DNA from 3 places in the Streptomyces hypolithicus genome. Region 2 is predicted to be linked to each of the others. Evidence: predicted binding sites of a transcription regulator. Region 2 holds the regulator's gene; each other region holds the start of a gene.
The links. Region 2 encodes HrcA, which represses chaperone genes, less so after heat shock. Its sites were predicted from a motif close to TTNGCACTCNGNNNNNCNGAGTGCNAA; they were not measured.
Positions count from the first base shown of each region.

Region 1: groL (chaperonin GroEL) is a predicted target of HrcA. The motif match lies at 1,791-1,817, and genes of this name have one in related genera.
Region 3: groES (co-chaperone GroES) is a predicted target of HrcA. The motif match lies at 3,407-3,433, and genes of this name have one in related genera.

Region 1 covers NZ_CM128811.1:3,384,215-3,394,564, reverse strand. Annotated here, with positions in the region: gene groL (chaperonin GroEL) at 45-1,667, opposite strand; gene ACU6WZ_RS16115 (cold-shock protein) at 1,948-2,151, opposite strand; gene ACU6WZ_RS16110 (ubiquitin-like small modifier protein 1) at 2,607-2,882, opposite strand; gene thrC (threonine synthase) at 2,879-4,183, opposite strand; SAM riboswitch class I at 4,201-4,328, opposite strand; gene ACU6WZ_RS16100 (glucosyl-3-phosphoglycerate synthase) at 4,484-5,434, shown strand; gene ACU6WZ_RS16095 (alpha,alpha-trehalose-phosphate synthase (UDP-forming)) at 5,571-6,977, shown strand; gene otsB (trehalose-phosphatase) at 7,164-8,021, opposite strand; gene ACU6WZ_RS16085 (DUF3263 domain-containing protein) at 8,067-8,348, opposite strand; gene ACU6WZ_RS16080 (ROK family protein) at 8,729-9,679, shown strand; gene nagA (N-acetylglucosamine-6-phosphate deacetylase) at 9,679-10,350, shown strand, end outside.
Region 2 covers NZ_CM128811.1:4,216,018-4,226,367, reverse strand. Annotated here, with positions in the region: gene ACU6WZ_RS19930 (nitronate monooxygenase) at 1-574, opposite strand, end outside; gene dnaJ (molecular chaperone DnaJ) at 740-1,873, opposite strand; gene hrcA (heat-inducible transcriptional repressor HrcA) at 1,874-2,890, opposite strand; gene ACU6WZ_RS19915 (MBL fold metallo-hydrolase) at 3,076-3,855, shown strand; gene ACU6WZ_RS19910 (DUF3097 domain-containing protein) at 3,924-4,754, shown strand; partial or broken gene ACU6WZ_RS19905 (Uma2 family endonuclease) at 4,756-5,325, opposite strand; gene hemW (radical SAM family heme chaperone HemW) at 5,426-6,658, opposite strand; gene ACU6WZ_RS19895 (SpoIIE family protein phosphatase) at 6,779-8,812, opposite strand; gene ACU6WZ_RS19890 (AMP-dependent synthetase/ligase) at 8,994-10,350, opposite strand, start outside.
Region 3 covers NZ_CM128811.1:2,292,025-2,302,374, reverse strand. Annotated here, with positions in the region: gene ACU6WZ_RS10590 (cytochrome c oxidase assembly protein) at 1-224, shown strand, start outside; gene ACU6WZ_RS10585 (class I SAM-dependent methyltransferase) at 166-1,413, opposite strand; gene ACU6WZ_RS10580 (polysaccharide deacetylase family protein) at 1,496-2,443, shown strand; gene ACU6WZ_RS10575 (polysaccharide deacetylase family protein) at 2,440-3,360, shown strand; gene groES (co-chaperone GroES) at 3,580-3,888, shown strand; gene groL (chaperonin GroEL) at 3,982-5,607, shown strand; gene ACU6WZ_RS10560 (hydroxyacid dehydrogenase) at 5,746-6,786, opposite strand; gene ACU6WZ_RS10555 (hypothetical protein) at 6,822-6,983, opposite strand; gene ACU6WZ_RS10550 (SDR family NAD(P)-dependent oxidoreductase) at 7,135-7,908, opposite strand; gene ACU6WZ_RS10545 (LysR family transcriptional regulator) at 8,093-8,989, shown strand; gene ACU6WZ_RS10540 (WhiB family transcriptional regulator) at 9,104-9,430, opposite strand; gene ACU6WZ_RS10535 (response regulator transcription factor) at 9,815-10,350, shown strand, end outside.

The sequences.
Region 1 (10,350 bases), 830 kb from region 2:
TACAGCGGTGAAGCGGTGAAGCTGTGGAGCTACTGAGCCGTGGCTCAGAAGTCCATGTCGCCGCCCGGCATGCCGCCGCCCGCGGGGGCACCGGCCTTCTCGGGCTTGTCGGCGATGACGGCCTCCGTGGTGAGGAACAGCGCGGCGATCGACGCGGCGTTCTGCAGCGCGGAGCGCGTGACCTTCGCCGGGTCGAGGATGCCCTCGGCGATCATGTCGACGTACTCGCCGGTCGCGGCGTTCAGGCCGTGACCGATGGGAAGGTTGCGCACCTTCTCGACGACGACGCCACCCTCAAGACCACCGTTGACGGCGATCTGCTTGAGCGGGGCCTCCAGCGCGAGCTTCACGGCGTTGGCGCCGGTCGCCTCGTCGCCCGTCAGGTCCAGCTTCTCGAAGACGGCCGTGGCCTGCAGCAGCGCAACGCCACCACCGGCGACGATGCCCTCCTCGACGGCAGCCTTCGCGTTGCGCACCGCGTCCTCGATGCGGTGCTTGCGCTCCTTGAGCTCGACCTCAGTGGCGGCACCGGCCTTGATGACGGCCACGCCGCCGGCCAGCTTCGCCAGGCGCTCCTGGAGCTTCTCGCGGTCGTAGTCCGAGTCGGAGTTCTCGATCTCGGCACGGATCTGGTTGACGCGACCCTGGACCTGGTCGCTGTCACCGGCGCCGTCGACGATCGTCGTCTCGTCCTTGGTGATGACGACCTTGCGTGCGCGGCCCAGCAGGTCGAGACCCGCGTTCTCCAGCTTGAGGCCGACCTCCTCGGAGATGACGGTGCCACCGGTGAGGATGGCGATGTCGCCGAGCATGGCCTTGCGGCGGTCACCGAAGCCCGGGGCCTTGACGGCGACGGACTTGAAGGTGCCACGGATCTTGTTGACGACGAGCGTGGACAGCGCCTCGCCCTCGACGTCCTCCGCGATGATCAGCAGCGGCTTGCCCGACTGCATGACCTTCTCCAGCAGCGGAAGGAGGTCCTTCACGTTGGAGATCTTGGAGTTGACGATCAGGATGTACGGGTCGTCGAGCGACGACTCCATGCGCTCCATGTCGGTGGCGAAGTACGCCGAGATGTAGCCCTTGTCGAAGCGCATGCCCTCGGTGAGCTCAAGCTCAAGACCGAAGGTCTGCGACTCCTCGACGGTGATGACGCCTTCCTTGCCGACCTTGTCCATCGCCTCGGCGATGAGCTCGCCGATCTGCGTGTCGGCGGCGGAGATGGAGGCGGTCGAAGCGATCTGCTCCTTGGTCTCCACGTCCTTGGCCTGCTCAAGGAGAGCGGCGGAGACGGCCTCGACGGCCTTCTCGATGCCGCGCTTGAGGGCCATCGGGTTGGCGCCGGCGGCGACGTTGCGCAGGCCCTCACGGACCAGGGCCTGGGCGAGGACAGTCGCGGTCGTCGTGCCGTCACCGGCAACGTCGTCGGTCTTCTTCGCGACTTCCTTGACCAGCTCGGCGCCGATCTTCTCGTACGGGTCCTCGAGCTCGATCTCCTTGGCGATGGAAACACCATCGTTGGTGATCGTGGGGGCGCCCCACTTCTTCTCGAGGACGACGTTACGGCCCTTGGGGCCGAGGGTGACCTTGACGGCGTCGGCGAGCTGGTTCATCCCGCGCTCGAGACCGCGCCGTGCCTCCTCGTCGAACGCGATGATCTTGGCCATGTGAAGTGGTCCTCCCGGACTGGGGTGGAATGCGAGGACCGGAGGGCGCCCGCGACGGACGGCCTGCGACGCCGTGTGGTTCCTTGCCCCACCCGGCCTGCGGGCCTCGCCTACCCAGTCCTTCTGTCACTCTCACTGGGAGAGTGCTAATGCCAATGATTAGCACTCGACCCCTTCGAGTGCAAGCGTCCCCAGCGAAGACCACACGCGTGAAGGGCCCGTACCCCGAGAGGTACGAGCCCTTCATGCGTGAGTGCGTCGGTGGCCGATCGCGCCGAGATCAGACGGCGAGCTTGACCATGTCCGCCTGCGGACCCTTCTGGCCCTGCGAGATCTCAAATTCGACTCGCTGACCTTCTTCAAGGGTGCGGTACCCGTCCATCTGGATCGCGCTGTAGTGGACGAAAACATCCGCACCACCGTCGACCGCGATGAAGCCGTACCCCTTCTCCGCGTTGAACCACTTGACGGTGCCCTGAGCCATGCCTAACTCCCCTATTACTGGCCCTTGCACAGGCCCGCACTTCGCGGACCCGGGTCAGACCTCTACACCCCAACCAGCCCTCCAGCAGGAGGGGGTGTGCGCCGGAACGCGTCGACCGCCGCTGAATGTATCTGCCCAACTGCCCTCTGCAACAGGTCAATCGGACGAGAAATCTGGGCAGGGCTGAACACCCGAAGGGGGAGAATGTGGCGGAGTCCGGGGCAAGTCGGGTCGGACAAGGCGCGCAATAGCGGCAATTGACTCTGGTGATTTGGCTGTTTCTTGTCGCGCGGGACCGCATTCTCATATGCGCCGGGCACAAGCAGCGGGAGGGCCTTCCCCGACTCTACCGCGCTCAACCATGCAGAATTGCCCCCTCCGCCTGTGTCACGGAGAGGGCAATCGGCGTTGCTGTGCGTCGTTCGGCGGTGGCTGGCGCGTCGGCCGGGGCGGGGTCAGCCGCCGGCGACGGCCGGGATGATCGAGACGCCCGCGCCGTCCGGCGTGGCGGTCTCCAGGCCCTGCTCGAAGCGCACGTCGTCGTCGTTGACGTACACGTTCACGAAGCGGCGCAGCTTGCCCTGGTCGTCCAGGACGCGGGCCGCGATGCCCGTGTGGTTGTTCTCCAGATCGGCGATGACGTCGGCGAGGGTCTTGCCCTCGGCCGCGACCTCGGCCTTGCCGCCCGTGTACGTACGGAGGATCGTCGGGATACGAACATTGACACTCATGCGAGTCCAGCCTCTCGGAAAGAGTCCAGGTTGGGGCGGATGACGGCGGACTGGCCCGTGGTCGGGGCCACCGCCTCAAGGGTCTTCAGGCCGTCGCCCGTGTTCAGCACGACGGTGGTGAGGGACGGGTCGAGGAGACCGGCGTCGATCAGCTTCTTCGTCACGCCGACGGTCACACCGCCCGCGGTCTCCGCGAAGATGCCCTCGGTCTCGGCCAGCAGCTTGATCGCGTCCACGACCTGCTCGTCGTTGACGTCCTCGACCGCGCCGCCGGTGCGCCGGGCGATGTCCAGGACGTACGGGCCGTCGGCCGGGTTGCCGATCGCGAGCGACTTGGCGATGGTGTTCGGCTTCTGCGGGCGCACGACGTCGTGCCCGGCCTTGAAGGCCGTCGACACCGGGGAGCAGCCTTCGGCCTGGGCGCCGAAGATCTTGTACGGCTTATCCTCGACGAGGCCCAGCGCGATGAGCTCCTTGAGCCCCTTGTCGATCTTCGTGAGCTGCGAGCCGGAGGCGATCGGGATGACCAGCTGGTCCGGCAGCTGCCAGCCGAGCTGCTCGCAGATCTCGTAGGCGAGGGTCTTGGAGCCCTCGCCGTAGTACGGGCGCAGGTTGACGTTGACGAAGCCCCAGCCCTCGCCGAGCGGGTCGCCGATGAGCTCGGAGCAGAAGCGGTTCACGTCGTCGTAGTTGCCCTCGATGCCGACGAGCTCGCCGCCGTACACCGCGGCCATGATGACCTTGCCCTGCTCCAGGTCGTGCGGGATGAACACGCAGGAGCGGAAGCCGGCCCGCGCGGCGGCGGCGCCGACCGCGCCGGCCAAGTTGCCGGTGGAGGAGCAGGAGAGGGTGGTGAATCCGAAGGCGCGGGCGGCCTCGACGGCGATCGCGACGACACGGTCCTTGAAGGAGTGCGTCGGGTTGCCGGAGTCGTCCTTGACGTACAGGCCGCCGGTTACGCCCAGCTCGCGGGCCAGGTTGTCGGCCTTGACGAGCTTGGTGAAGCCGGGGTTCAGGCTGGGCTTGGACGCCACGTCGGCGGGGACGGGCAGCAGGGGCGCGTACCGCCAGATGTTGTCGGGACCGGCCTCGATCTGCTTGCGCAGCGCCTCCGCGTCTCCGAGGGGGAGGTCGTAGGCGACTTCGAGCGGGCCGAAACAGGAAGAACACGCGAAGATCGGGCCGAGTTCGAAACGTTCGCCGCACTCGCGGCAGGAAAGCGCGGTGGCGGGGCCCAGGTCTACGGGCAGGGAATGCGTGGCATTGGCGTTGGCGTCGGTTGCGACAGTCTGCACAGCCATGATGGCGAGGCCCTTTCTCCTCATCTTCCCCACGACGCATTTCGCCGTGAGACGGAATTGGCACCGTCCCCACCGTTACCTCGCGGTCGGCGGAATGGTTGCCGGGACTTCAACGGGCCGTTCCCTCTGTCCCTCTGGATGAGCGCTATGGCACCGGACGACAGACCCGATGCATTTGTTTCGCGCGGCGACCCCGACATGCGGGCGCCCTCCGCGTTGTTCAAGACTGTAACGGAAGGCATGGGCGGTTGAGACAGTCGTCCGCACCGCGAGATGGATCACCTTGAGAGGGGCAAGCGCGTGCTGGAAGAGGTGGAGCGCTGGCTGGACCTGCGGTCCTGGTCGGCGGCCGACCGCACGCCGGACCGGCTGATCGCGGCCAAGGCCGGGCGCGGCGCCACCGTCAGTGTCGTGCTGCCCGCCCTGGACGAGGAGGCGACGGTCGGCGAGATCGTCACCGCGATACGCCGCGACCTGATGGCCGGCGGACCGCTGCCGCTCGTCGACGAACTGGTGGTCGTCGACTCCGGCTCCACGGACCGCACGGCGCGGGTGGCGGCGGCGGCCGGGGCGCGGGTCGTGCACCGCGACGCGATCCTGCCGCGGGTGCCGACCGTGACCGGCAAGGGCGAGGTGCTGTGGCGGTCGCTGCTGGTCACCAGCGGTGACATCGTGTGCTTCATCGACGCGGACCTGAAGGACTTCTCGTCGTCGTTCGTGTCCGGGATCGTCGGGCCGCTGCTGACCGATCCGGATGTGCAGTTCGTGAAGGCGATGTACGACCGGCCGCTCGGCGCGTCGGCCGGCCAGGGGGGCCGGGTGACGGAGCTGGTGGCCCGCCCGCTGCTGAACCTGCACTGGCCGCAGCTCGCCGGGTTCGTGCAGCCGCTGGGCGGCGAGTACGCGGTACGGCGCTCGCTGCTGGAGCGGCTGCCGTTCCCGGTGGGGTACGGGGTGGAGCTGGGGCTGCTCGTCGACGCGCTGCACACCGTGGGGCTGGAGGCGCTGGCGCAGGTCGACGTCGGGGAACGCAGGCACCGTCACCAGGACGGGCAGGCGCTGGGCCGGATGGCCGCGGCGATCTACCGGACCGCCCAACTGCGGCTTTCGCGTGGGCACTTGGTGCGGCCCGCGCTCACCCAGTTCGAACGGGGCGAGCACGGGTTCGTACCGCGCACGCACGCGGTGGACACGGAGGAGCGGCCGCCGATGCGGGAGATCGCGGAGTACGCGGCGCGCCGGGCGGCGTGACGGACGGGACAGGCGGGCGGGACGGGCGGGCGGGCGGGACGGGCGGGCGGGCGGGACAGCCGGGCGGGCGTACGGGACAGGCGGGCGTGACCGTACGCACGTTTGGGGGGCGGGGCGACGGGCTAGGTTTCGGCACATGGTCTCCGCGCATGCTGCACAGGTTGCTGCCCAGGTTCTCGTCGCTTCCAATCGCGGCCCCGTCTCGTACACGCTCGGGAAGGACGGGTCGCTCGACGCCAAGCGCGGCGGGGGCGGGCTGGTCTCCGGCCTGTCGGCGATCGGGCAGGACGCCGATTCGCTGTGGGTGTGCTCCGCGCTGGGGGAGGGCGACCGGGAGGCGGTACGGCGCGGGGTGGGTGAGCCGGGCGTACGGATGCTGGACATCGACGCGGCCACGCACGCCGACGCGTACAACGGCATCGCGAACTCCGTGCTTTGGTTCGTCCACCACCTGCTCTACCAGACGCCGCTGGAGCCCGCCTTCGGCACGGAGTTCCGGCGCCAGTGGGCGGCGTACGAGTCGTACAACCGCGCCTTCGCGCAGGCCCTGGCGGCGGAGGCGGCGCCGGGGGCGGCGGTGCTGGTGCAGGACTACCACCTGTGCCTGGTGCCCGGCATGCTGCGCGAGCTCCGCCCCGACCTGCGGATCGGGCACTTCTCGCACACGCCGTGGGCGCCCGTCGACTACTTCCGGCTGCTGCCAAACGACATCGCCCGGCAGCTGCTGCGCGGGCTGCTCGGCGCGGACCGGGTGGCGTTCCTGACCCGGCGCTGGGCGGACGCGTTCGAGGCGTGCGCGACAGATGTGCTGGGCGCGGACGCCCTGGACGGGACGGCGGTGGGGGTGCACGGGCTCGGCGCCGACGCGGACTTCCTGCGGGAGCGGGCGCACCGGGCGGACGTGGAGGAGTGGCTGGGGCGGCTGCGGGAGCGCGTCGGGGCGGACCGGAAGACGATCGTGCGGGTGGACAGGACGGAGCTGTCCAAGAACATCGTGCGCGGGCTGCTCGCGTACCGGCAGTTGCTCGCGGAGCGGCCCGAGTGGGTCGGGCGGGTCGTGCACATCGCGTTCGCGTATCCGTCGCGGCAGGATCTGGCGGTGTACCGCGACTACACGGAGTCGGTACGGCGCCTCGCCCAGGAGATCAACGCGGAGTACGGGACGGACGGCTGGCAGCCGGTGCTGCTGGAGGTGGACGACGACTTCGCGCGGTCGCTGGCGGCGTATCGGATGGCGGACGTGGCGCTGGTCAATCCCATCCGGGACGGCATGAACCTCGTGGCGAAGGAGGTACCGGTCGTCTCCGACGAGGGGTGCGCGCTGGTGCTGTCGCGCGAGGCGGGGGCGTACGAGGAGCTGGGCGCCGACGCGCTCGTGGTGAACCCGTACGACGTGACGGCCACGGCGGCGGCGTTGCACGCGGGGCTCGTGATGGAGCGGGGGGAGCGGGCGGAGCGCACGAAGCGGCTGGCTGCGGCGGCGACGGCGCTGCCGCCGGCGGCGTGGTTCCTGGAGCAGTTGGACGCGCTGCGCGAGGCGTAGGGGCGGGCCCTGCTGGGGGGTGTTCCCCTTCCCGCCGCTTCCCGCTGCTTCCCGCTGCTTCCCGCTGCTTCCCGCTGTGGGATCGTGCGGCTCCGGCGCGCGGGGCGCCACCCCGGACCCCCGGCCGCCCTTCGGGCGTTGCCCTCAAACGCCGGACGGGCTGGATATCGCCGCCTGCGGCGGCGGTCAGGCCCGTCCGGCGCTCGCGGACAGGGCGGTGAGCAGGGCCACCACTCCCGAGGGGCCGTCCACCACCAGGTCCGCGCGCTCCGCGAGGGCCCGTACCTCCGTGCCACTGCTGACCAGGAGCCCCCGTACTCCCTCCGTCCGCAGCTTCTCCACAGCCGAGAACGCGGCGAGGTCTCCCAGGTCGTCCCCCGCGTACAACACGACGCTCGCGCCCGTTTCGCGTACGTACTCCGTCAGTGCCACGCCCTTGTCCATGCCAGGCGGGCGCAACTCCAGGACCAGGCGGCCCGGTTCGACCATCAGGCCGTGGCGGGCGGCGAGTTCCGCGAGCGGGCCGCGCAGCGACTCGAACGCCGTTACCGGATCGGCCGCCCGGCGCGTGTGCACGGCGACGGCCTGACCCTTCTCCTCTATCCAGGAGCCGCGCCACGCCCCGATGCCCTCCAGGAAGCCTGGCAGTTCGGCGCGGACCGCCTGTACGCCGGGGTGCGCGGCGGGGGCGCGGACCGTGCCGGTGGCGGCGTCCCAGCGCTCGGAGCCGTAGTGGCCGAGGACGACGAGCTGTTCGAGGCCGGGGACCGAGGCGAAGCCCCCGTAGCGGACGGCGACGGCCGCCGGGCGGCCCGTGACCACGGCCACCGAGCCGACGTACGGCGCCAGCGCCGCCAGCGCCGGTACCGCGCCGGGGTGGGCGCGGGCCTGTTCCGGGTCGGGGACGATGTCGGCGAGCGTGCCGTCGAAGTCGAGGGCGACCACGGCCTGTTCGGGCGCGGCCAGCAGCGCGGCGAGGCCGTCGCGGCCGGCGGGGGTCGCGGGTGTGAAGTCGGTCGGCAGGGGGTGCGGTTGGCTGCCCATGCGCCCGACCCTACCGGCGTACGCCCGAGTGCACACGGCCGTCGCTCAGCGGCGTTCGCGCCGGGCGTCGCGCACCCGGCGCAGCCGGTTGACCGTGACCGGGTCGTGGGCCAGGGCGCGCGGGTCGTCGAGGACGGCGTTCAGGAGCTGGTAGAAGCGCGTCGGCGAGACCCCGAGCTGCTCCCGGATCGCCCGCTCCTTGGCCCCCGGCGCCGGCCAGGACCGGCGCTCGACGGCGAGCACGGCCCGGACGATGCGGTCCCGCTCGGAGGGCTGCGGGAGAGGGGCGTCGTCGGGGGCTGGGGCGTCGTCGGAGGCTTCGGACATGGCGCCAGTCTAGGACTCCGGGGCGTCGGGACCCTGGGCCGTCGGGACCCCGGGCGGGCGGGCCCCTACTCGGCGTTCTCCTCTACCGCGCCTCGCGCCTGATCGCGCCGAGCGTACCGGCCGGGTCGCCGCCCGGGCCGACCGCCGCGCCTATCTGCTTCTTGATCTTCTCGCTGACGCTCGCCCACGTCTTTGGGGGCCTTGAGACCGAGACCGACCGTCGGACCGTCTGAGGAGAACAGCGGAGCAGGCGGCTGCTGGCCCCGAAGGGTCCGCAACACTTCGCCCACCGCTCGCCCGCCGCTGTCCCGGGCCCCTCGCCCGACACTCCCACCGAAGTGGACTAGACCTTTCTCGGGTCCACGCGCGAGACTGTCCTCGTGAGACACGTCATCGCCCTCGATGTGGGCGGCACCGGAATGAAGGCCGCGCTCGTCGGCGCGGACGGCGCACTGCTGTACGAGGCACGCCGGGCCACCGGCCGGGAGCGGGGGCCGGAGGCCGTCGTCGCGTCGATCACCGCCTTCGCCGCCGAGCTGCGCGCGTACGGCGAGAAGACGTACGGGCAGAGCGCCTCCGCCGCCGGAGTGGCCGTGCCCGGCATCGTCGACGCCAAGAACGGCATCGCCGTGTACGCCGCCAACCTCGGCTGGCGGGACGTACCGCTGCGCGCGATGCTCAGCCGGACGCTGGACAGCGTGCCCGTCGCCCTCGGCCACGACGTGCGCACCGGCGGCCTCGCCGAGGGGCGCGTCGGGGCGGGCCGGGGCACCGACCGGTTCCTGTTCGTACCGCTGGGCACCGGGATCGCGGGCGCCATCGGCATCAACGGCGCCATCGAGGCAGGGGCCCACGGCTACGCCGGCGAGATCGGCCACATCGTCGTACGTCCCGGCGGACCCGTGTGCGGGTGCGGCCAGCGGGGGTGCCTGGAGCGCCTCGCCTCCGCCTCCGCCGTGTCCGCCGCCTGGGCGGCCGCCTCCGGGGACCCGGACGCCGACGCCGCCGACTGCGCGAAGGCCGTCGCGTCCGGCGACCCTCGGGCCGAGAAGGTGTGGCAGGAGGCGGTCGACGCGCTCGCCGACGGCCTGCTCACCGCGCTCACCCTGCTGGACCCGCGCACGCTGATCATCGGTGGCGGACTCGCGGAGGCCGGGGAAACCTTGTTCACACCACTGCGCGCGGCCGTCGCGGAACGCGTCACGTTCCAGAAGCTGCCCCGCATCGTTCCCGCGGCCCTCGGGGACACCGCCGGATGCCTGGGGGCGGGCCTGCTCGCCTGGGACCTGCTCGACACGGAATCCACAGAAGCCACGGAGGTATCCGCCTGATGGCCGGACGCGCTGCAACCAAGGTTCTCTCCGGCGCCCGGGTGGTGCTGCCCACCGGGACCGTCGACGGCGGCCGGGTCATCGTCGTGGGCGGCCGCATCGCCGGCGCCGCCCCGGCGGACGCCCCCGCCCTGGACCTGTCCGGCCACTGGATCGTGCCCGGCTTCGTCGACATGCACGTGCACGGCGGCGGCGGCGCGTCGTTCACCTCCGGCACCGCCGAGGACGTGCTCCGCGGCGTACGGACGCACCGCGAGCACGGCACGACGACCATCGCCGCCTCCATGGTGACCGGCGAGATGGACACCCTGGCCCGGCAGGCCGCGCTGCTCGCCGAGCTGGTCCAGCAGGGCGACCTGGCCGGCATCCACTTCGAGGGCCCGTTCATCTCGCCGTGCCGCAAGGGCGCGCACAGCGAGGACCTGCTGCGCGACCCCGACCCGGCCGAGGTGCGCAAGCTGGTCGACGCCGCGCACGGCACGGCGAAGATGTTCACCCTCGCGACGGAGCTGCCCGGCGGCATCGAGTCGGTGCGGCTGCTCGCCGAGCACGGCGTGATCGCCGCGATCGGCCACACGGACGCGACGTACGAGCAAACCGTCCAGGCCATCGACGCGGGCGCCACCGTCGCGACGCACCTCTACAACGCGATGCCCGGCCTCGGCCACCGC
Region 2 (10,350 bases):
TGTGGTCGCTCTGCGGGTCGTCGCGGTGCGTGCCCTGGTGGCCGCCGGCCTCGATGCCCTGGACGCACACGGCGTCGGCGCCGGCCCACTGGGCGGCCTGGGCCTCTTCGGGGGTGGTGACCGTGACGACGGTGACGGTGCCGGCCTTGGCGAACGCGTCGAGGACGGGCCTGGCGGGGCAGCCGAACGTGAAGGAGACCACGGGGACGGGGTCGTCGATGAGGATCGCGAGCTTGGCTTCGTAGCCGTCGTCGGAGGAGTTGTCCGACTCGCCGAGCGGGGTGTCGTACCAGCCGGATTCGCCCGCCAGCTGATTGCGGTAGACGTCGATGGACGCGGGGTCGGCGTGAGCGGGCTGCGGCATGAAGAGGTTGACGCCGAACGCGTGGGCGGTGAGGCCCCGCAGCTGCTTGATCTCCTCGTACATGCCGTCGGCGGTCTTGTACCCGGCGGCGAGGAACCCGAGGCCGCCGGCCTCGGCGACGGCAGCGGCGAGCTGAGGACTGGAGGCGCCACCCGCCATGGGGGCCTGCACGATCGGATAACGGCAGAGATCGGTCAGTGCGGAGGACATGAACGCATAGTTTCATGCCCTCCGCGGTGCGCCGAATCCCACTCCCCCGGGGCTCCGCCCCGAACCCCGGTCCTCAAGCGCCGGACAGGCTGGTTTCCCGTCAGCGCCCGTTGGCTGCATCTCCCGGGGACAACCCCCGGACCCCGGGCCGGCGACTCGGCCGCGTCAGCGCCCGTTGAACGCGTCCTTCAAGCGGGAGAACAAGCCCTGCTGCCCGGGTTGGAACTGCCCAGTGGGCCGTTCCTCGCCGCGGAGCTTGGCGAGCTGGCGCAGGAGGTCCTCCTGCTGGGGGTCCATCTTCGACGGGGTCAGCACCTCGACGTGCACGATGAGGTCGCCGCGCCCGCCGCCGCGCAGGTGCGTGATGCCGCGCCCGTGCAGCGGGACCGACTGGCCGGACTGCGTACCGGGCCGGATGTCGATGTCCTCCATCCCGTCGAGCGTCTCCAGCGGGCACTTCGTGCCCATCGCGGCCGCCGTCATCGGGATGGTGACCGTGCAGTGCAGATCGTCGCCGCGCCGCTGGAACACCGCGTGCGGCGTCTCGTGGATCTCGACGTACAGGTCACCGGCGGGGCCACCGCCCGGGCCGACCTCGCCCTCGCCCGCGAGCTGGATGCGGGTGCCGTTGTCGACACCGGCCGGGATCTTGACCGTGAGCGTACGGCGCGAGCGCACCCGTCCGTCGCCCGCGCACTCCGGGCACGGCGTGGGTACGACCGTCCCGAAGCCCTGGCACTGGGGACAGGGCCGCGACGTCATGACCTGGCCCAGGAAGGACCGGGTGACCTGCGAGACCTCGCCACGGCCACGGCACATGTCGCAGGTCTGCGCCGAGGTGCCGGGGGCGGCACCCTCGCCGCTGCACGTCGTACACACGACGGCCGTGTCGACCTGGATCTCCTTGGTCGTACCGAAGGCCGCCTCGTTGAGGTCGATCTCCAGACGGATCATGGCGTCCTGGCCGCGGCGGGTGCGCGAGCGCGGGCCGCGCTGGGACGCCGTACCGAAGAAGGCGTCCATGATGTCCGAGAAGTTCCCGAAGCCGCCCTGGCCGAAGCCGCCGGCTCCGCCGCCCGCCTGCGAGAGCGGGTCGCCGCCGAGGTCGTAGACCTGCTTTTTCTGCGGGTCCGACAACACCTCGTACGCGGCGTTGATCTCCTTGAAGCGTTCCTGCGTCTTGGGATCGGGATTCACGTCCGGGTGGAGCTCACGCGCCAACCGTCGGAATGCCTTCTTGATCTCGTCCTGGGAAGCGTCGCGGCGCACGCCGAGTACGGCGTAGTAGTCCGTGGCCACTTACGACTCCGCCAGGATCTGTCCGACGTAACGTGCCACTGCGCGTACCGCTCCCATCGTTCCGGGGTAGTCCATGCGGGTCGGTCCGACCACGCCGAGTTTTGCGACTGCTTCGTCGCCCGAACCGTAGCCGACTGCGACGACGGACGTGGAGCTCAGCCCCTCATGGGCGTTCTCATGCCCGATTCGTACGGTCATGCCTGAGTCCGTGGCCTCACCGAGCAGCTTGAGGAGCACGACCTGCTCCTCCAGCGCCTCCAGCACGGGCCGGATGGTGAGGGGAAAATCATGCCCGAAGCGCGTCAGATTGGCGGTGCCGCCGATCATCAGCCGCTCCTCGGTCTCCTCGACCAGGGTCTCCAGGAGGGAGGCCAGGACCGTCGTGACGGTCCCCCGGTCCTCCGCCTCGAAGGAATCGGGGAGGTCCTGCACCAACTGCGGTACGTCCGCGAAGCGGCGCCCCACGACCCGGCTGTTGAGCCGGGCGCGCAGGTCCGCCAGGGACGTCTCGCCGAAGGGGGCCGGGCAGTCGATCATGCGCTGTTCGACCCGTCCGGTGTCCGTGATGAGCACGAGCATCAGGCGGGCGGGCGCCAGCGACAGCAGCTCCACGTGCCGCACCGTCGACCGGGTCAGCGACGGGTACTGCACGACGGCGACCTGCCGGGTCAGCTGCGCGAGCAGCCGCACCGTACGGGCCACGACGTCGTCGAGGTCGACCGCCTTGTCCATGAAGTTCTGGATGGCGCGGCGCTCGGGCGACGACAGGGGCTTGACGCCGGCGAGCTTGTCGACGAACAGGCGGTAGCCCTTGTCCGTCGGAATGCGCCCGGCGCTGGTGTGGGGCTGCGCGATGAAGCCCTCGTCCTCCAGGACGGCCATGTCGTTGCGGACGGTGGCCGGGGAGACGCCGAGCTTGTGGCGCTCGGTGAGCGCCTTGGAGCCCACCGGCTCCTCGGTGCCCACGTAGTCCTGGACGATGGCGCGCAGCACCTCGAGTCTGCGTTCGCTGAGCATCGCGCACACCTCCAGCTGTCGGTCGTCGGCTTCTGCCTGGCACTCGCTGCGGGGGAGTGCCAGCAGTCTCCCGAGTCAGTGTACGGCGGTGGGGTGCACCCCTAGCAAGGGGCGGCAGGTCACGGTGTCGCACGAAGGACCTGTTCAGCGGGCGCGGGGGTGGGGGGCGGGACTAGCGTCGGAGTATGGACGTGCGGTGGGAAGAGGCAGGCTGGGAGCGGCTCGCGGCGGGTGTCGGGCGGCGGCGCATGCCGCTCTGGGACGCCACGGTCGGCCTGGTGGCGGGGGGCGAAGGGGCCGGCGGCGGGGCGCTGCTGATCGATACCGGGGCGACGCTGCGCGAGGGCGCGGAGCTGCGCGGGCAGGTGCAGCGCCTACTGGCGGACCTGAGCCCACCGAGTCCTCATGGGGCCGGGCGAAGAGTGACGCATATCGCTCTCACGCACCCCCATTTCGATCATGTCCTGGGGACGGCGGTGTTCGCGGGCACGCAGGTGTACGGGGCGGTGGGCGTCGGCGAGCTGCTGCGGCGGGACCGGGACGCCCTGCGTGACGACGCGGTCCGGCACGGGGTGGACGCCGGGGCGGCGGCGGAGGCGGCGGATCTGCTGGTGGCGCCGCACCACGCGGTGTGCGGCGAGTGGACGCTGGACCTGGGTGGCGGCCGACAGGTGCTGCTGGCGAACGTCGGACCGGGGCACAGCGGACACGACCTGGCGGTACTGGTACCCGGCCTGGCGCCGGGCGACCCCGAGGTGGTCTTCTGCGGCGACCTGGTCGAGGAGTCGGGGCCGCCCCAGGCCGGCCCGGACGCCCACCCGTCGCACTGGCCGGCGGCCCTGGACCGGCTGCTGGAACTGGGCGGCGAGAACGCGGCGTACGTGCCGGGGCACGGGGCGGTGGTGAACGCGGCCTACGTCCGCGCGCAGCGGGACGCGCTGGCGGCGCGTGCGGGGGTGGCGTGACGGGGTGGTGCGACGGGGTGGCGTGACGCGCTGTTTGGCGGGGTGTGCGACGGGCCACAATGGCCCTCATGCGCAGCCGACAGTACGGGCCGGACCTCACTCCCCCGTGGAAGAAGACCGCACCCGCTCCCGAAGTCCCCGCCGAGGCCGATCTTGTCGTGGAGGAGGTCACCACCGGGTTCTGCGGGGCGGTGATCCGCTGCGAGAAGACGGCGCAGGGCCCGGTCGTGACCCTGGAGGATCGTTTCGGCAAGCACCGGGTGTTCCCGATGGAGGCCCGCGGCTTCCTCCTGGAGGGCCGTGTGGTCACGCTGGTACGCCCCGACGCCGCCGCTCCCGCCCCGACCCGCCCGGCCCGTACTGCGTCGGGCTCGGTGGCGGTTCCGGGGGCGCGGGCGCGGGTGGCGCGGGCGGGCCGTATCTACGTCGAGGGGCGTCACGACGCGGAACTGGTCGAGCGGGTGTGGGGCGACGACCTGCGCATCGAGGGCGTGATCGTCGAGTACCTGGAGGGCATCGACGACCTCCCCGCGATCGTCGCGGACTTCGCCCCGGCGGCCGACGCCCGCCTCGGCATCCTGGTCGACCACCTGGTCCCCGGCTCGAAGGAGTCCCGTATCGCCGCGCAGGTCTCGGACGCGAGCGTCCTGATCGTGGGCCACCCGTACATCGACGTGTGGGAGGCGGTGAAACCGTCCGCCGTCGGCATCGAGGCGTGGCCGAGGGTCCCGCGCGGCCAGGACTGGAAGACGGGCGTGTGCCGGGCGCTGGGCTGGCCGGAGAACACCGGGGCGGCCTGGCAAGCGATCCTGGCGTCGGTGCACTCCTACCGGGACTTGGAGCCAGCTCTGCTGGGGCGGGTGGAGGAACTGATCGACTTCGTGACGATCGAGAGCTGAGCTATCGGGGGCCGACCGGGGGCAGGGTGGGAAATTCCGCGGTGTCGAGCGTGACACCGAGTGCGTCGAGAGGGACCTGCTCGCCGAACTTGCTGGTGCGTTCCGTGCGGTAGTTGGCTTGTTCGCCACTGCCCACGGGTTCGGTGAGCACGACGCACTTGGCCTCGAAGGGATCGATGATCAAGTAGACCGGCACACCACCGGCCGCATAGATCGACCGCTTGACCACATAGTCGCGGTGCGGGCTCGTCTTCGACACAACCTCGACCAGCAGCGTTACCACTTCGGAAGGCAGAAGCCGCCCGGACTCGGGGCCCGCACCGCGTTCCAGCACCACGAGGTCCGGCTGCGGCTCGCTGGTCTCCGCGAGGATGCCGATGTCCTAGGTCTGGAGGCGCTGCCACTGTTCGCGAGGAAACCCGTCCTGCACAATCTCGACGATTCGATTGTGGACCAAGTCCGGCCCGGCCATCATCACGATTTCCCCCCGCAGTAGCTCCACCTTGACGCCTTCGGGAACTTCGAGGTTCTCGAAGAGATGGGTCATCCGGTGGTCATCCACAGTGGTCATCTCCGGGCCCTCCACATCGCGCCGCGTTCCGTGGCGGCAGCCTAGGAACAGGGTAAGCAGGCCCGCAGCGGGATGGCAGGGCTTCACTCTCGCGAGCGATTCAGTCCACCAGGTCCCGCACCACCGCGTCCGCCAGCAGCCGCCCCCGCAGCGTCAGCACCGCGCGCCCCTCCCCGTACGGCCCGGGGTCCAGCAGCCCGTCCGTCAGCGCCCGCTCCGACGCGGCGAGGCCCGCAGGAGCCAGCAGCGACAGGGGGCAGCCGTCGGCGAGGCGCAGTTCCAGCAGGATCCGCTCCACGCGCCGGTCCTCCGCCGGGAGGATTTCGCGCCCCGCGCCCGGCGACCGCCCGTCGCCCAGCGCCTGCGCGTACGCGCCCGGGTGTTTGACGTTCCACCACCGCACCCCGCCCACATGGCTGTGGGCGCCGGGGCCCGCGCCCCACCAGTCCGCCCCGCGCCAGTACAGCTCGTTGTGCAGGCAGCGGGCGTCGGCCGACGTGGCCCAGTTGGAGACCTCGTACCACTCGAAGCCCGCCGCCGAGAGCGCGGACTCCGTCATCAGGTACCGGTCCGCGTGCACGTCGTCGTCCGTCATCGGGACCTCGCCCCGTCTGATCCGGCGGGCGAGCTGCGTGCCCTCCTCCACGATCAAGGCGTACGCGCTCACGTGGTCGGGGCCCGCCCCGATCGCCGCGTCCAGCGACGCCTGCCAGTCCGCGTCGGACTCCCCCGGCGTGCCGTAGATGAGGTCCAGGTTCACGTGCTCGAAGCCCGCCGCCCGCGCTTCGGCGACGCACGCTTCGGGGCGGCCGGGTGTGTGCGTACGATCCAGGATCTTCAGGACGTGCTGCTTCGCGCTCTGCATCCCGAACGAGACCCGGTTGAAGCCGCCGGCCCGCAGCGCCTCGAGGTACGACGGATCCACCGATTCCGGATTCGCCTCGGTGGTGATCTCCGCGTCGTCCGCGAGCCCGAACTCGTCGCGGATCGCCCCCAGCATCCGTACGAGATCACCGGCGGCCAGCAGGGTGGGCGTACCCCCGCCGACGAAGACGGTCCGTACCGGGCGGGGATCGTCGCCGAGGACCTTGCGGGCCAGGCGCACCTCTTCGATCAGCGTGTCCGCGTAGTTGTCGCGCGAGGCCAGCGCACCGCCCGAACCGCGCAGCTCGGTCGCCGTGTAGGTGTTGAAGTCGCAGTAGCCGCACCGAGTGGCGCAGTACGGAACGTGCAGGTAGAAGCCGAGCGGCCGCTCCGCCGCGCCGGCCAGGGCGTGCGACGGCAGCGCCCCGTCGTCGGGCATGGGCTCACCGTCGGGCAGAACTGAAGGCATACCCCCATTGTCACAGCTCCGGACATCACGGCTCCGGACACACCGCCCGGATCGTTCGTCGTACCGCCCGCAGCGCCGCGACCCCCGCAGCCAGGCCCCGCGCCGGTCGCCCCCGCGGCCTCAGACCGCCTGGAGGACCAGCAGCGCCACGTCGTCGTCCGGTGGGATGGGCGAGAAGTCGTGCACCTCGCGCATGATCCGTTCGGCGACGCCCTGCGCGCTCAGTCCCGCGCACCGCCCGAGCGCCGCCGCCAGGCCGTCCGCGTCGTCGAACATCCGCAGACCGGAGCGCCGCTCCGTCACCCCGTCCGTGACGCACAGCAGGGTGTCACCGGCCCGCAGTACGAAGGTCTCGCTCTCGTACGTCACGTCGTCCACGACCCCGAGCAGCATCTGGGGGACGGCGGCGGGTCGTACGCTGCCGTCCGGCCGCAGGACGAGCGGGAGCGGGTGCCCGGCGCTCGCCAGTGTGCAGCGCACCCCGCCGCCGTCGGCCGCGGCGAGCGGGACCAGTTCGCCGTACAGGAGGGAGAGGAAGCGCGGCTGCGGCGGCCCCTCCAGCCCGCCGAATCCCCCCGCGAGCCCGACACCGGCACCGGCACCGATTCCGGCGACCCCGGCACCGGCCGGCCCCGGCAGCCCCGTCACCCCGGCCGCCGCCTCCACCGCCGCCATCCTGGCCGTCGCCTCCGCCGCTTCGACCGCGTCGTCGAGCAGCAGCCCGTTCAGCCGCCCGAGCACCTCCCCCACCGCCCGCCCCTCGCGGGCGAGCAGCCGCAGCCACGGCCTGACGAGGCCGGTGACGACCGCCGCCTCGGGGCCGCTGCCCTGGACGTCGCCGAGCGTGAAGGACCAGCGGCCGCTCGCGCCGGGGAAGACGTCGTAGAAGTCGCCGCCCGCGACACCCTGCCCGCGCGGCTCGTACACCAGGGCCTTCTCGACGCCCGGGATGTCGGCCATCTGCCCCGGCAGCAGGGCGCGTTGCAGCACCCGGCTGATGGTGGCCTGCCGGGTGTACTGGCGGGCCGCGGCGACGGCGAGTGCGACACGGCGTACGAAGTCCTCGGTCAGGCCGGTCACTTCGTCGGGCATCCGCGTCGTCCCGGCCCGGCCCAGCATCAGCGTCCCGAGGCCGCGGCCGCCCGCGGCCAGCCGGTACGCGACCGCCGCACCTCCGCCGTCTTGGACATCACCCCCTGCCGGCTCTTCCGGCGGGTCCGCGCCCGGCCACGGCACCGGCACCGGGCCGCCGCTCGCGGAGTCCGCCGCCGGCGGCTCCTTCTCGACGCGGCGGCGCAGCTCCTCGACGCCGGCTTCGCGCTGGTGCCAGACGTGGGCGAGCCGGGGCGCCGCGCCTTCCTCCTCCAGCCACACGGCGCACCAGTCGGCGAGCCGGGGCACCAGGAGCTGCGCGGCGAGCGCCGCGATCATGTCCTCGTCGAACTGGCCGGTCAGCAGGTCGGAGGCCTCGGCCAGGAAGGACAGCGCGCCCCGGTTGATCCAGTCGCTGTCGTATTCGCGGTACTCGCGGTACTCGCGGTACTCGCGCGCGGACCGCTGCGGCTCGGGAGCGAGATCGGGCGCGGCCGCCGCGGGGGATGCGGCGGGCGCGGAGCCGGCGGGCAGGACAGGACGCCCCGGCTGCGCGCCGTCGAGGCAGACGCGCGCCCAGACCGTCTTGAGGCCGCTGCGGTAGGTGACGCCCCAGGACGCGGAGAGCGCGGCCACCAGACGCAGCCCGCGCCCGAACTCGTTGCCGCCCACGGCGGGGTTGCTGTCGGGTTCGCCTCGCAGGGCGCGGGCGGGGTGGTGGTCGGAGACCTCGACGACCAGGGCCGCGGGGTCCTCGTCGCGCGCCTCCTCCAGATGGCAGACGAGTTCGACGTCGGTCCCGGCGTGCACGACCGCGTTGGTGACCAGTTCACTGACGATGATCACCGCGTCGTCGGCCGTCCGGTCGGTGAACGCGATCGTCTGCGGCAGCCCGAGCCCGGTCCATTCCGCGAGCGCGGCCCGCACGAACCGGCGCGCGGCAGCAGGGGCGAGCGGATTCCCGGGCAGGCTCGCGCAGGTAGCCGACTGGCCGTCAGGAAGCCCTGCGGTCAGATGCGTTGCGCGGTAGGTGGACTTCCGCTGCCTCGGAATGGACGCCACAGTGCGACTCCCGGTCGGTTCTCTCGAATGCGCCCCGAATGCGCCCCCGACGACACCGACAGAGTGACAGAACGAGTCCACCCATAAGCAAGAAGTAACCGAAGTCACGCACGGAAATGGCCGGGCGGGCGGAACCATACGGCACTTTCGTGCGGTTCCGCCCGCCCGGCCCGCCGCTTCGTCACGCCTCGCGCGAGCCCGCGTACATGTCCTCGATCAGATTCTTGTACTCGCGCTCGACCACCGGCCGCTTGAGCTTGAGGCTCGGGGTCAGCTCGCCGTGCTCGATGTCCAGGTCGCGTGGCAGCAGGCGGAACTTCTTGATGCTCTGCCAGCGCTGCAGGCCCTCGTTGAGCTGCCGCACATAGCCGTCGACGAGCTCCAGCGTCTGCGGCGCGGCGACGATCTCGGCGTACGACTTGCCCTCCAGGCCGTTGTCCTTGGCCCAGCCCAGGATCGTCGGCTCGTCGAGCGCGATCAGCGCGGTGCAGAAGTTACGGTCCGCGCCGTGCACCAGGATGTTGGAGACGAACGGGCACACCGCCTTGAACTGGCCCTCGACCTCGGCCGGCGCGATGTACTTGCCGCCCGACGTCTTGATGAGGTCCTTCTTGCGGTCCGTGATCCGCAGGTAGCCGTCGACGGACAGCTCGCCGATGTCCCCGGTGTGGAACCAGCCGTCCGACTCCAGGACTTCCGCGGTCTTCTCGGGCTGCCCGTGGTAGCCCTGCATGATGCCGGGGCCCCGCAGCAGGATCTCGCCGTCGTCCGCGATACGTACCTCGGTGCCGGGAAGCGGCTTGCCGACCGTGCCGGTGCGGTAGGCCTCGCCCGGGTTCACGAAGGAGGCGGCGCTGGACTCGGTCAGCCCGTAACCCTCCAGGATGTGGATGCCCGCGCCGGAGAAGAAGAAGCCGATGTCGGGTGCGAGCGCCGCCGAACCGGAGACGCAGGCGCGCAGGTTGCCACCGAAGGCCTCGCGGATCTTGGCGTAGACGAGGGTGTCGGCGACCTTGTGCTTCGCGGTCAGGGCGAAGGGCGCGGAGGCCGTGCCCGTACGCCGGAAGTTGTCCTGGCTGACCTTCGCGTACTCGCGGGCGACCTCCGCCGCCCACTGGAAGATCTTGTACTTGGCGCCGCCGCCGGCCCGTGCCTTGGCCGCGACGCCGTTGTAGACCTTCTCGAAGATGCGCGGCACGGCGGCCATGTAGGTCGGCTGGACCACCGGCAGATTCTCGATGATCTTGTCGACGCGGCCGTCCACGGCGGTGACGTGCCCGACCTCGATCTGGCCCGAGGTCAGCACCTTGCCGAAGACGTGCGCGAGCGGCAGCCAGAGGTACTGCACGTCCGAGGCCGTGATCAGGCCGGTCGCGACGGTCGCCTTGGCCATGTACGACCAGCAGTCGTGCTCCAGGCGTACGCCCTTGGGCCGGCCCGTGGTGCCCGAGGTGTAGATCAGCGTCGCGAGCTGGCCGGAGGTGATCGCCGCCACGCGCTCGACGACGGCCTGCGGGTGCTGCGCCAGGTGCGCCGCT
Region 3 (10,350 bases), 1.9 Mb from region 2:
TGTACGGCGGATTCCTCATCGACGTAACGGCACCCGTGGCCGAGGTCCAGGGCGGCGCGGAGATCATGTACTACGGCGGTGACATCGCCGAACTCCTGCTCGCCGTCGCCCTGGTCGCCACCTGGCGCCCCGCCGCCGCGGCCCGCGGGCCGCGCCGGCCCGCCGCTACGGCTGCCGCGCCGGCTGTCCCAGCAGCATCGTCGGGGCGCCCGCGACACGGGTGAGGAAGACCGTCGCCGACGCCCGGCCGGAGAGCTTCATGCGGCGGCGCAGCTCCTCCGGCTCCACCGCCGACCCCCGCTTCTTCACCGTCAGGACCCCGACCCCCCGCTCGCGCAGCAGCGCCTTCAGCCGCTTGAGGCTGAACGGCAGGACGTCGCTGATCTCGTACGCAGTCGCGTACGGCGTCGGGCGCAGCTCGTCCGCCGTGACGTACGCGATCGTCTCGTCGATCAGCCGCCCGCCCACCTGCTGCGCCACTTCGGCCACCAGGTGCGAGCGGATGACGGCGCCGTCCGGCTCGTAGAGGTAGCGGCCCACCGGGCCGGGCTCCGGATCCGGCAGGCCGGTGCCGAGGACGGTGTGCGGGCCGGGCAGCAGGGTGGCGCGGACGGCACCGGGCGTCGTACCGAACCACAGCACCGCCTCCTTCACGTCGCCGCCGTCCGAGATCCACTCGGCCTCCGCGTCGTCGGGGACCGCCTCGTGCGGGACGCCAGGCGCGATCTTGAGGGCGGCGTGAGCGGACGTACGGGCGGCCTCGATCGCCCAGGACAGCGGCGGCGAGTACGCCTCCGGGTCGAAGATCCGGCCCCGGCCGCCGCGCCGGGCCGGGTCGACGAACACCGCGTCGTAGGGGGACGTGTCGACGTCCGAGACGTCGGCGCACCGGACCTCGATCAGAGCGGACAGGCCGAGCGCGGCGGCGTTCGCGCGGGCCGTCTCCGCGGTGAGCGGGTCGCGGTCGACGGCCAGGACGGAGATCCCGGCGCGGGCCAGCGCGATCGCGTCGCCCCCGATGCCGCAGCACAGGTCGGCCACACTCCGTACGCCCAGCGCCGCGAAGCGCTCGCCGCGGTACGCCGCCACCGAGGTCCGGGTGGCCTGCTCGACGCCGTGGGGCGTGAAGAACATCCGGTACGCGTCCTCGGCGCCGAACTTCGCCACCGCCCGCTGCCGCAGCCTGGCCTGCCCGAGCGCCGCCGAGACCAGGGCCGCCGGATGGTCACGGCGCAGCCGGGTCGCGGTGGCCAGCTCGTCGGCGGGGTCGTGGTCGCGGAGCGCGGTCAGCAGGGCGAGGCCGTCGTCGGTGCGCAGGGCGGCGAAGGACGCCAGGGCGTCGGGGGATGCCGGGGCGTCGGGGGCGTCAGCGTCGGGGGCGTCAGGGGCGTCTAGACCGTTCACCCGGTCAATTGTGGGCCAGGCGAGGGACCGGGAGCGCACGGTCGCGGTGTCTGCCCGGCGCAGGCGCCGGGCGCTGACAGGATCCAGCGCCATGCAACTAGTACGACAAAAGGAAGAAATGATTCGGGGGAGGGGGCGGCCTGTACGTGTGGTGCTGGCCGTGCTTCTCGCCGCCGCGATCGGGTCCGGCTGCGCCGCCGAGGGCACCGGCCCGCCGGGGCGCGACGGGCAGGCCGCCCCGCCCGCGCCCGCCCCCGGCCAGCCGCAGGAGTACCAGGCCGGTCCGGCCCGTTCCCTGGCGGTGTACGCGGAGCGGCTCCGGAGCGCACAGACCGCGCGCGTCGCCGCCGCCAAGCGGTGGGGGCTGGTGCAGACACCGCTCGTCGCGCCCGCGCCGCCGAAGGTGAAGCCGAAGATCACCACCCGCAAGGGCTTCGAGGCCGGCCCCGGGCTGCCGCCGGTCTTCACCACCGTGCCCGTCAAGGAACGGGTCGTCTTCCTGACGATGGACGACGGCGCGGAGAAGGACCCGGCGCTGCTGCGGATGATGACCGAGCTGGGCATCCCCTACAGCGCGTTCCTCAGCGACTACGTGGTCCGCGACAACTACGCCTACTTCGAGAGCATGCAGGCGCGCGGCGTCGCGCTGCACAACCACACCCTCAACCACCGCTACATGCCCGGCCTTTCCTACACCCGGCAGAAGCGCGAGATCTGCGGCATGCAGGACATCATCGAGAAGCGGTACGGCAAACGCCCCCGGCTCTTCCGGCCGCCGTACGGCAACTACAACGCCGACACCCTGCGCGCCGCCCAGTCGTGCGGTGTGACGGCCGTGCCACTGTGGGCGTCCGAGGCGTTCCCGGACCGCATGGAGTGGCGGGAGTGGGACCGCGACCTGCATCCCGGCGACATCATCCTCACCCATTTCCGCGGGCGCGGGGACTGGACGGGATCCATGCCGGACATGATCCGGCGGGTCATGAAGACGATCACCGGCAAGGGGTACGCCGTGGCCAAGCTGGAGGACTATCTGTGAGGCGTGCGCACCGGCTGCTGGCCGGGCTGCTGGCGGCCGGCGCGGTGGGGCTGACCGGGTGCGCGCAGTCCGTGGAACCGATCGAGCGGCTGGGGCGCAAGGCGGTACGCAGTGTGGCCCCGGCGGGCGGCCTCCCGAGCGCGCCCGCAGTGCCCGGCGCTCCCGGCGCGCCCGCAGTGCCCGGCGCTCCCCGTGTGACGGCCCCCGCCCCCGGTGTGACGGCCCCCGCACCGGCCCCCGCCCCCGCCGGGGCGTACGCGCGCTGGGGCCTGGCCGCGCCGCCCCTTCCGGCGCCGGCGCCTCCCGTACGTAAACCCGCGCGGGGTCTCGTCGTGGACCGCGTACCGACCCGCGACAAGGTCGTCTTCCTCACCTTCGACGACGGGGCCGAGCGCGACCCCGCCTTCGTGCGCATGGTCGACGAACTGAAGCTGCCGATCAGCATGTTCCTCACCGACAGCCTCGCCTCGCCCGGCTACGACCACTTCGACCGGCTGCGCCGGGCCGCCGGCGGCCGCAGCGCGGTGCAGAACCACACCGTCAGCCACGCCTACCTGCCCAGCCTCCCTTACGCCGGCCAGCGCGCCCAGATCTGCGGCCAGCAGGACCGCCTGGAGGCCCGCTTCGGCGCCCGGCCCCGGCTCTTCCGGCCGCCGTACGGTGCGTACGACAACCAGACGCTGCGGGCCGCGGGGGACTGCGAGGCCGACGCGGTGGTGCTGTGGGGCGCCACGATGCGGATCGACGGCCTGCGGTACGTCGAGGGCGACCGGCTGCGCCCCGGCGACATCGTGCGGGCGCACTTTCGCGGACCCCGGGAGCCGGCGGGGGAGACGATCACCGAGATGACGTCGCGCCTGCTGCGCCGCGTCCAGGAGCAGGGCTTCGCGGTCGCGCGGCTGGACGACTACCTCTGAGGTGCCGAACGTCTTGGCCGTACGCCACCCGTTCGGCCGCGCAGAATTGGCACTCCGCTTGACCGAGTGCTAACCGCGTCATAGTGTCGGCGTTGGCACTCTCCACTGGTGAGTGCCAACAGTGCGACTGGCAGGTCCGGCTCCCGCGACGACGGATCCACCTGGCGCCACCCCAACATCAGTTAACCCCGTGAGATCTCCGAAGGGGGAGACCGGACCGTGACGACCACCAGCTCCAAGGTTGCCATCAAGCCGCTCGAGGACCGCATTGTGGTCCAGCCGCTCGACGCCGAGCAGACCACGGCCTCTGGCCTGGTCATTCCGGACACCGCCAAGGAGAAGCCCCAGGAGGGCGTCGTCCTGGCCGTGGGCCCGGGCCGCTTCGAGAACGGTGAGCGCCTGCCGCTCGACGTATCCGTCGGCAATGTCGTGCTCTACAGCAAGTACGGCGGCACCGAGGTGAAGTACAGCGGCGAGGAGTACCTCGTCCTCTCGGCTCGCGACGTGCTCGCGATCATCGAGAAGTAGTTCGCCCGAAGTTTGTATTGATCTGCGCCCCTGGCCCCCTGCGATTGCCGGGCGGCCCGGGGCGCATTTCGTTTGAGAGGACAGAGAAGCTCCATGGCGAAGATTCTGAAGTTCGACGAGGACGCCCGTCGCGCCCTCGAGCGCGGCGTCAACAAGCTTGCCGACACGGTCAAGGTGACGATCGGCCCCAAGGGCCGCAACGTCGTCATCGACAAGAAGTTCGGTGCCCCCACCATCACCAACGACGGCGTCACGATCGCGCGTGAGGTCGAGCTCGACGACCCGTACGAGAACCTGGGCGCGCAGCTGGTGAAGGAGGTGGCGACCAAGACCAACGACATCGCGGGTGACGGCACCACCACCGCCACCGTGCTGGCCCAGGCGCTGGTCCGCGAGGGTCTGCGCAACGTCGCCGCGGGCGCCTCCCCGGCCGCCCTGAAGAAGGGCATCGACGCCGCGGTCAAGGCTGTCTCCGAGGAGCTCCTCGCGACGGCCCGCCCGATCGAAGACAAGTCCGACATCGCCGCCGTGGCCGGGCTCTCCGCCCAGGACCCGCAGGTCGGCGAGCTCATCGCCGAGGCGATGGACAAGGTCGGCAAGGACGGTGTCATCACCGTCGAGGAGTCCAACACCTTCGGCCTGGAGCTGGAATTCACCGAGGGCATGGCCTTCGACAAGGGCTACCTGTCGCCGTACATGGTGACCGACCAGGAGCGTATGGAGGCCGTCCTCGACGACCCGTACATCCTGATCCACCAGGGCAAGATCGGCTCGATCCAGGACATGCTCCCCCTCCTGGAGAAGGTCATCCAGGCGGGTGGCTCCAAGCCGCTGCTGATCATCGCCGAGGACGTCGAGGGCGAGGCCCTGTCGACCCTGGTCGTCAACAAGATCCGTGGCACGTTCAACGCGGTGGCCGTCAAGGCCCCCGGCTTCGGTGACCGCCGCAAGGCCATGCTCGGCGACATCGCCACCCTCACGGGTGCGACCGTCATCGCCGAGGAGGTCGGCCTCAAGCTCGACCAGGCCGGTCTTGACGTGCTGGGCTCCGCCCGCCGCGTGACCGTCACCAAGGACGACACCACCATCGTCGACGGCGGCGGCGACTCCGCCGAGGTCGTCGGCCGCGTCAACCAGATCAAGGCCGAGATCGAGTCCACGGACTCCGACTGGGACCGCGAGAAGCTCCAGGAGCGCCTCGCGAAGCTGGCTGGCGGCGTGTGCGTGATCAAGGTCGGCGCCGCCACCGAGGTGGAGCTGAAGGAGAAGAAGCACCGTCTGGAGGACGCTATCTCCGCGACCCGCGCCGCGGTCGAGGAGGGCATCGTCTCCGGTGGTGGCTCCGCTCTGGTGCACGCCGCCAAGGTCCTTGAGGGCAACCTCGGCAAGACCGGCGACGAGGCCACGGGTGTCGCGGTCGTGCGCCGCGCCGTCGTCGAGCCGCTGCGCTGGATCGCCGAGAACGCCGGCCTGGAGGGCTACGTCATCACCGCCAAGGTGAGCGAGCTCGACAAGGGTCACGGCTTCAACGCCGCGACGGGCGAGTACGGCGACCTGGTCAAGGCCGGCGTCCTGGACCCGGTCAAGGTCACCCGCTCCGCGCTGGAGAACGCCGCGTCCATCGCGTCGCTGCTGCTCACGACCGAGACCCTGGTCGTCGAGAAGCCGGCCGATGACGAGGCGGCCGCCGGTCACGGCGGCCACGGCCACTCCCACTGACGCTTCGTCACGTCAGTACGTACGATGCCCGGCGCCCCCTCGGGGGTGCCGGGCATCGGCGTTTCAGCGGCCCTGTGCGCGCTCGTGCTCACGTGCTCTCGTGCTCTCGTGCTCTCGTGGGCTCGCGCGCTCGTGTGCTCAGGCCGAGTGGTGCAGGGCCGTCGGATGGACCGGATCCGCGAAGGGCAGCCCTGCGGCGTACCGCTCCAGCTCGTCCAGGCACTGATCCGCCATGCGGTGCAGCTCGTCGCCGAGGGAGCCCGCGATGTGCGGCGTCAGGAGGACGTTCGGCAGCTCGTACAGCGGCGAGTCCAGGGGCGGGATCTCGGGGTCCGTCACATCGAGTACGGCGTTCAGGCGGCCGGAGACGAGCTCCGGCAGCAGCGCGCTCTCGTCGACGAGGGAGCCCCGGGCGGTGTTGACCAGGGTCGCCCCGGCAGGCATCGCGGCCAGCTGGCGGGCGCCGATCAGGTGGTGGGTCGCGGGGAGCTGCGGGGCGTGCACCGACACGACCGAGCTCCGCGCGCACAGCTCGTCCAGGGACGCGAGCCCGACGCCGAGCGCGGCCGCTTCCGGCGCCGTGACGTAGGGGTCGTACAGCAGGACGTCCAGGTCGAAGGGGCCGAGCAGGCCGATGACCCGGCGGCCGATGCGGGAGGCGCCGATAATGCCCACGGTACGCCGGTGGTTGCCGGCGCCGTGGAGTTCGCTGTGCCAGTCGTGGTCGGTGCGCAGGGCGCGGTAGCGGGCGGCGGTGTGCAGGACGCGTTTACCGGCGAAGAGAATCGCGGCGAGCGTGTACTCCGCCACCGGCAGGGCGTTGGCCGCGGCGGCCGAGGTCACCGCGATTCCGCGGTCCCAGCAGGCCTGCGTGATGTGGTGCTTGACGGAGCCCGCCGCGTGCACGACCGCGCGCAGGTGAGGGGCGGCGTCGAGGACGTCGGCGGTGAGGGGGGTGGCGCCCCAGCAGGTGAACAGCACCTCGGCCTCGGCCAGGGCCGCTGCCACGGGCGGCCCGGGGGCGGTGAGGTCGTGTGCGACCAGGTAGGGGTCGGTGCGGGCGAGTTCGGCGAGGCGGGCGCGGTGGCGGCCGGTGAGCAGACGATCGGCGACGCCCGGCGCCATGGCGAGGAGGAGCGCGGGGCGGCGCGCGCGGCGATTGTCAGTGGTGTGGTGCATGGGGGAACGCATGGAGAACTCGGCACCCTCTTGGGTCACTTGACGCCTCCGGCGGTGCGGCCGTCCTTCCGGTGCCGCTGGAGGGAGACGGCCGGGTCACCCAGCGCCGCGACGTCCGCCGCCCCGGCCGTGCGGACGGCCAGGGCGGTCGCGGCGCCGACTACGACATGGGACGTTCTGTTCCAACTGCGGCTCACGGCAGGGCTCCTGAACAGGCGGCGACGTTGCGTTGGCCGTGATCCTTGAACCAGCCATGACCGAAGTCAAGAGCGAAATCGCCGAACTGGGCGAACGGCCCGCCGTCCCGCTGCGTCTGGACCCGGACGGCCAGGAGGACCGACAGCGCCGCTACTGAGGCCCGTACTTGCGGCCCGTCCTGGACGTGAGCCCGCCGAGCAGGCCGCGTGGCGCGAGCTTCACCGCGCCCATCAGCACCTTGTACCGCGGGTCCGGAACCGACAGCGTCTTCCCCCGCGCCAGGTCACCCATGGCCGCCGCCACCAGCTTGTCCGCGTCCAGCCACATCCACCCCGGGATGTTGTCCGTCCCCATCCCGGCCCGCTCGTGGAACTCCGTCCGTACGAACCCGGGGCACAGCGCCATCAGCCGCACCCCGCTGCCCGCGAGGTCCCGCGCCGCGCCCTGCGTGAACTGCACGACCCACGCCTTGGAGGCGCCGTACGTCCCACGCGGTACGAACGCCGCGACCGACGCCACGTTCACGACGCCGCCGCGCCCCCGCTCCTTCATGCCCGCGGTGGCCGCCGCCGTGAGCCGCAGAACGGCCTCGCAGTGCACCTTCAGCATCGTCAGCTCGTCGGCCATGGACACCTCCAGGAAGCGCCCCTTGTTGCCGAACCCGGCGTTGTTCACCAGCAGGTCCACCGGGTGTCTGACGTCCCCGAGCCGCGCCTCCACGGCCGCGATGCCCACCTCCTGGGACAGATCGGCCGTCAGCACCTCCGCCTCGATGCCGTGCAGGTCGTGGAGTTCCGTCGCCTGCTCGTGCAGCCGCTTGGTGTCGCGCGCCACCAGCACCAGGTTGTGCCCGTCTGTGGCGAGGCGCCGCGCGAAGGCGGCGCCGATGCCTGCTGTCGCTCCAGTAATCAGTGCAGTCGTCATATGCGGCACGTTAGTGCCCCGCGTGGACCGCCCCGCCGTCAGGCTTCCCGGCCCGTTGCTCCTTTCTCGACTCCTTCTCGACTCCTTGTCGACGACCAGCCCCCTCGTCCTCTCCACCCCCCGGCGTCCCAAAGCCGCTTCGCGCAAATCGCCGTTCAGCCCAAGCCTCGCTTATGCTTCAAGGGTGATCGAAGCCCGTCATCTCCGTGTCCTGCGCGCCGTGGCCGCCACCGGTTCGTTCTCCGCCGCCGCACGCGAACTCGGCTGCACCCAGCCCGCCGTCAGCCAGCAGATGAAGGCCCTGGAACTGTCGGCCGGCACACCGCTGCTCATCCGTACCGGCCGCGAAATGCGCCTCACCCAGGCCGGCGAGGCCCTGGTCCGGCACGCCGTGGGCATCCTCTCCGGGCTCACCGCCGCCGAGGAGGAGATCGCCGCCATCGCCGGACTGCGCGCCGGGCGGGTGCGCCTGGTGTCCTTTCCCAGCGGCAGCTCCACCCTGGTGCCCACAGCGCTGGCCGCCCTGCGCGCCGCCCACCCCGGCACCCGGGTGTCGCTGGTCGACGCCGAGCCCCCGCGCTCGGTCGAGATGCTGCGCGAGGGCGACTGCGACGTGGCCCTGGCCTTCCGCTACGGCCCCGGCGGCAGCACCGAGGACTGGAGCGATCTCGTCGTACGCCCGCTGCTCAGTGACCGCCTGGTCGCCCTGGTCCCCGAGAGCCACCGGCTCGCCGGGGCGGGGCAGGTCGGCATCGGGGAACTGGCCGACGAGCCGTGGATCGCGGGCTGCCCGCGCTGCCGGAGGCAACTGGTCGAGGTGTGCGAGAGTGCGGGCTTCGCGCCCCGGATCGATTTCGCGACCGACGACTACCCGGCCGTGATCGGCCTGGTCGGGGCCGGCCTCGGGGTCGCGGTCCTGCCTGGCCTGGCCATGGAGTCCGTACGTCCGAAGGGTGCGTGCACCGTGCCGCTGGAGCCCGCGGTGCGGCGCGAGATCGTGGCCCTGACGCTGCCCGACCTGGCTCAGGTCCCGGCGGTGGCGGCCACGCTCGACCAGCTCGCACTGGCCGCCGCGCGCTGAGCCGCAGGAGCGGGGGGAGTGAGGCGGCGGGGGAGCGGGGCGGCGGGGGGAGCGGCGTGGGAGGCGGGAGTCGTGGGAGCCGACGGGGCTGCCTGAATGCAGAAACGTTTCCTTTCAGGGGGCCGGTGGGGCCGGGGGCCCCGACGAGGCCGAGATGAGGCGGTTGCGCGCGCGGCCCATCAGCTCTTCGCGCTCGTCCTCTGTCAGCCCGCCCCACACTCCGTAGGGCTCACGCACCGCAAGCGCGTGAGCCGCGCACTCCGCGCGTACCGGGCACCTCATGCAGACCTCCTTAGCCGAGTTCTCGCGCGCGCTCCGTGCCGCGCCCCGCTCACCCTCCGGGTGGAAGAAGAGCGAGCTGTCCACCCCGCGGCAGGCTGCGAGGAGCTGCCAGTCCCACAGATCGGCGTTGGGTCCGGGAAGGCGGGAGAAATCTGCCATTGCTTGTCCCCTTGCATCGATTGCATCGAGAGTGGCGACTGGACCGTGAGGCGGCATCCACTTGTGTAAGTAGATGTAAATATGACTCATTGCGAATCTAGCCACAGACACCAGCAAAACGGAAGAAAAGCCGCTAAATGGGGCATAGCTTTACCTACCTGACATGGCACCCTGGGATGCGCTTCTCTGCAACCGGACGCTTACATAGAGTGCCGAACCCATCGCGCGGACCCGTAACTCTTTCGAGTGACCGTCGTTGAGAGTGCGAGGCGGTTGAAGGAATAAGCGATCGGGCATCTGTCCGAGAGCGTCAATCGCACAGGTGACGAAATATGTACCAGCCTGGAGGCTCAAGGTGACGCGCATCAGCTGCGGAGGGCGGCCATGACATCCGTCCTCGTCTGCGACGACTCCCCGCTTGCCCGAGAGGCGCTCCGCCGCGCGGTCGCGACCGTGCCCGGCGTCGAGCGTGTGACGACAGCGGCCAACGGTGAGGAAGTCCTCCGCCGCTGGGGCGCCGACCGCTCGGACCTGATTCTGATGGACGTACGCATGCCCGGACTGGGCGGCGTCGAGACCGTGCGCAGGCTGCTCTCGGCCGATCCGGGCGCCCGGATCATCATGCTCACGGTCGCCGAGGACCTCGACGGCGTCGCGCTCGCGGTCGCCGCCGGCGCCCGCGGCTACCTGCACAAGGACGCCTCGCGCGCCGAGCTGCGGGCGACCGTGACCCAGGCGCTCGCCGACCCGACCTGGCGGCTCGCCCCGCGCCGGCTCAGGTCGGCGGAGATGGGTGCGGCGCCGACGCTCACTGCGCGTGAGATCCAGGTGCTGGAGGGCATGAGTCACGGCCGCTCCAACGCGGAGATCGGCCGTGAGCTGTTCCTCTCCGAGGACACGGTCAAGACCCATGCCCGGCG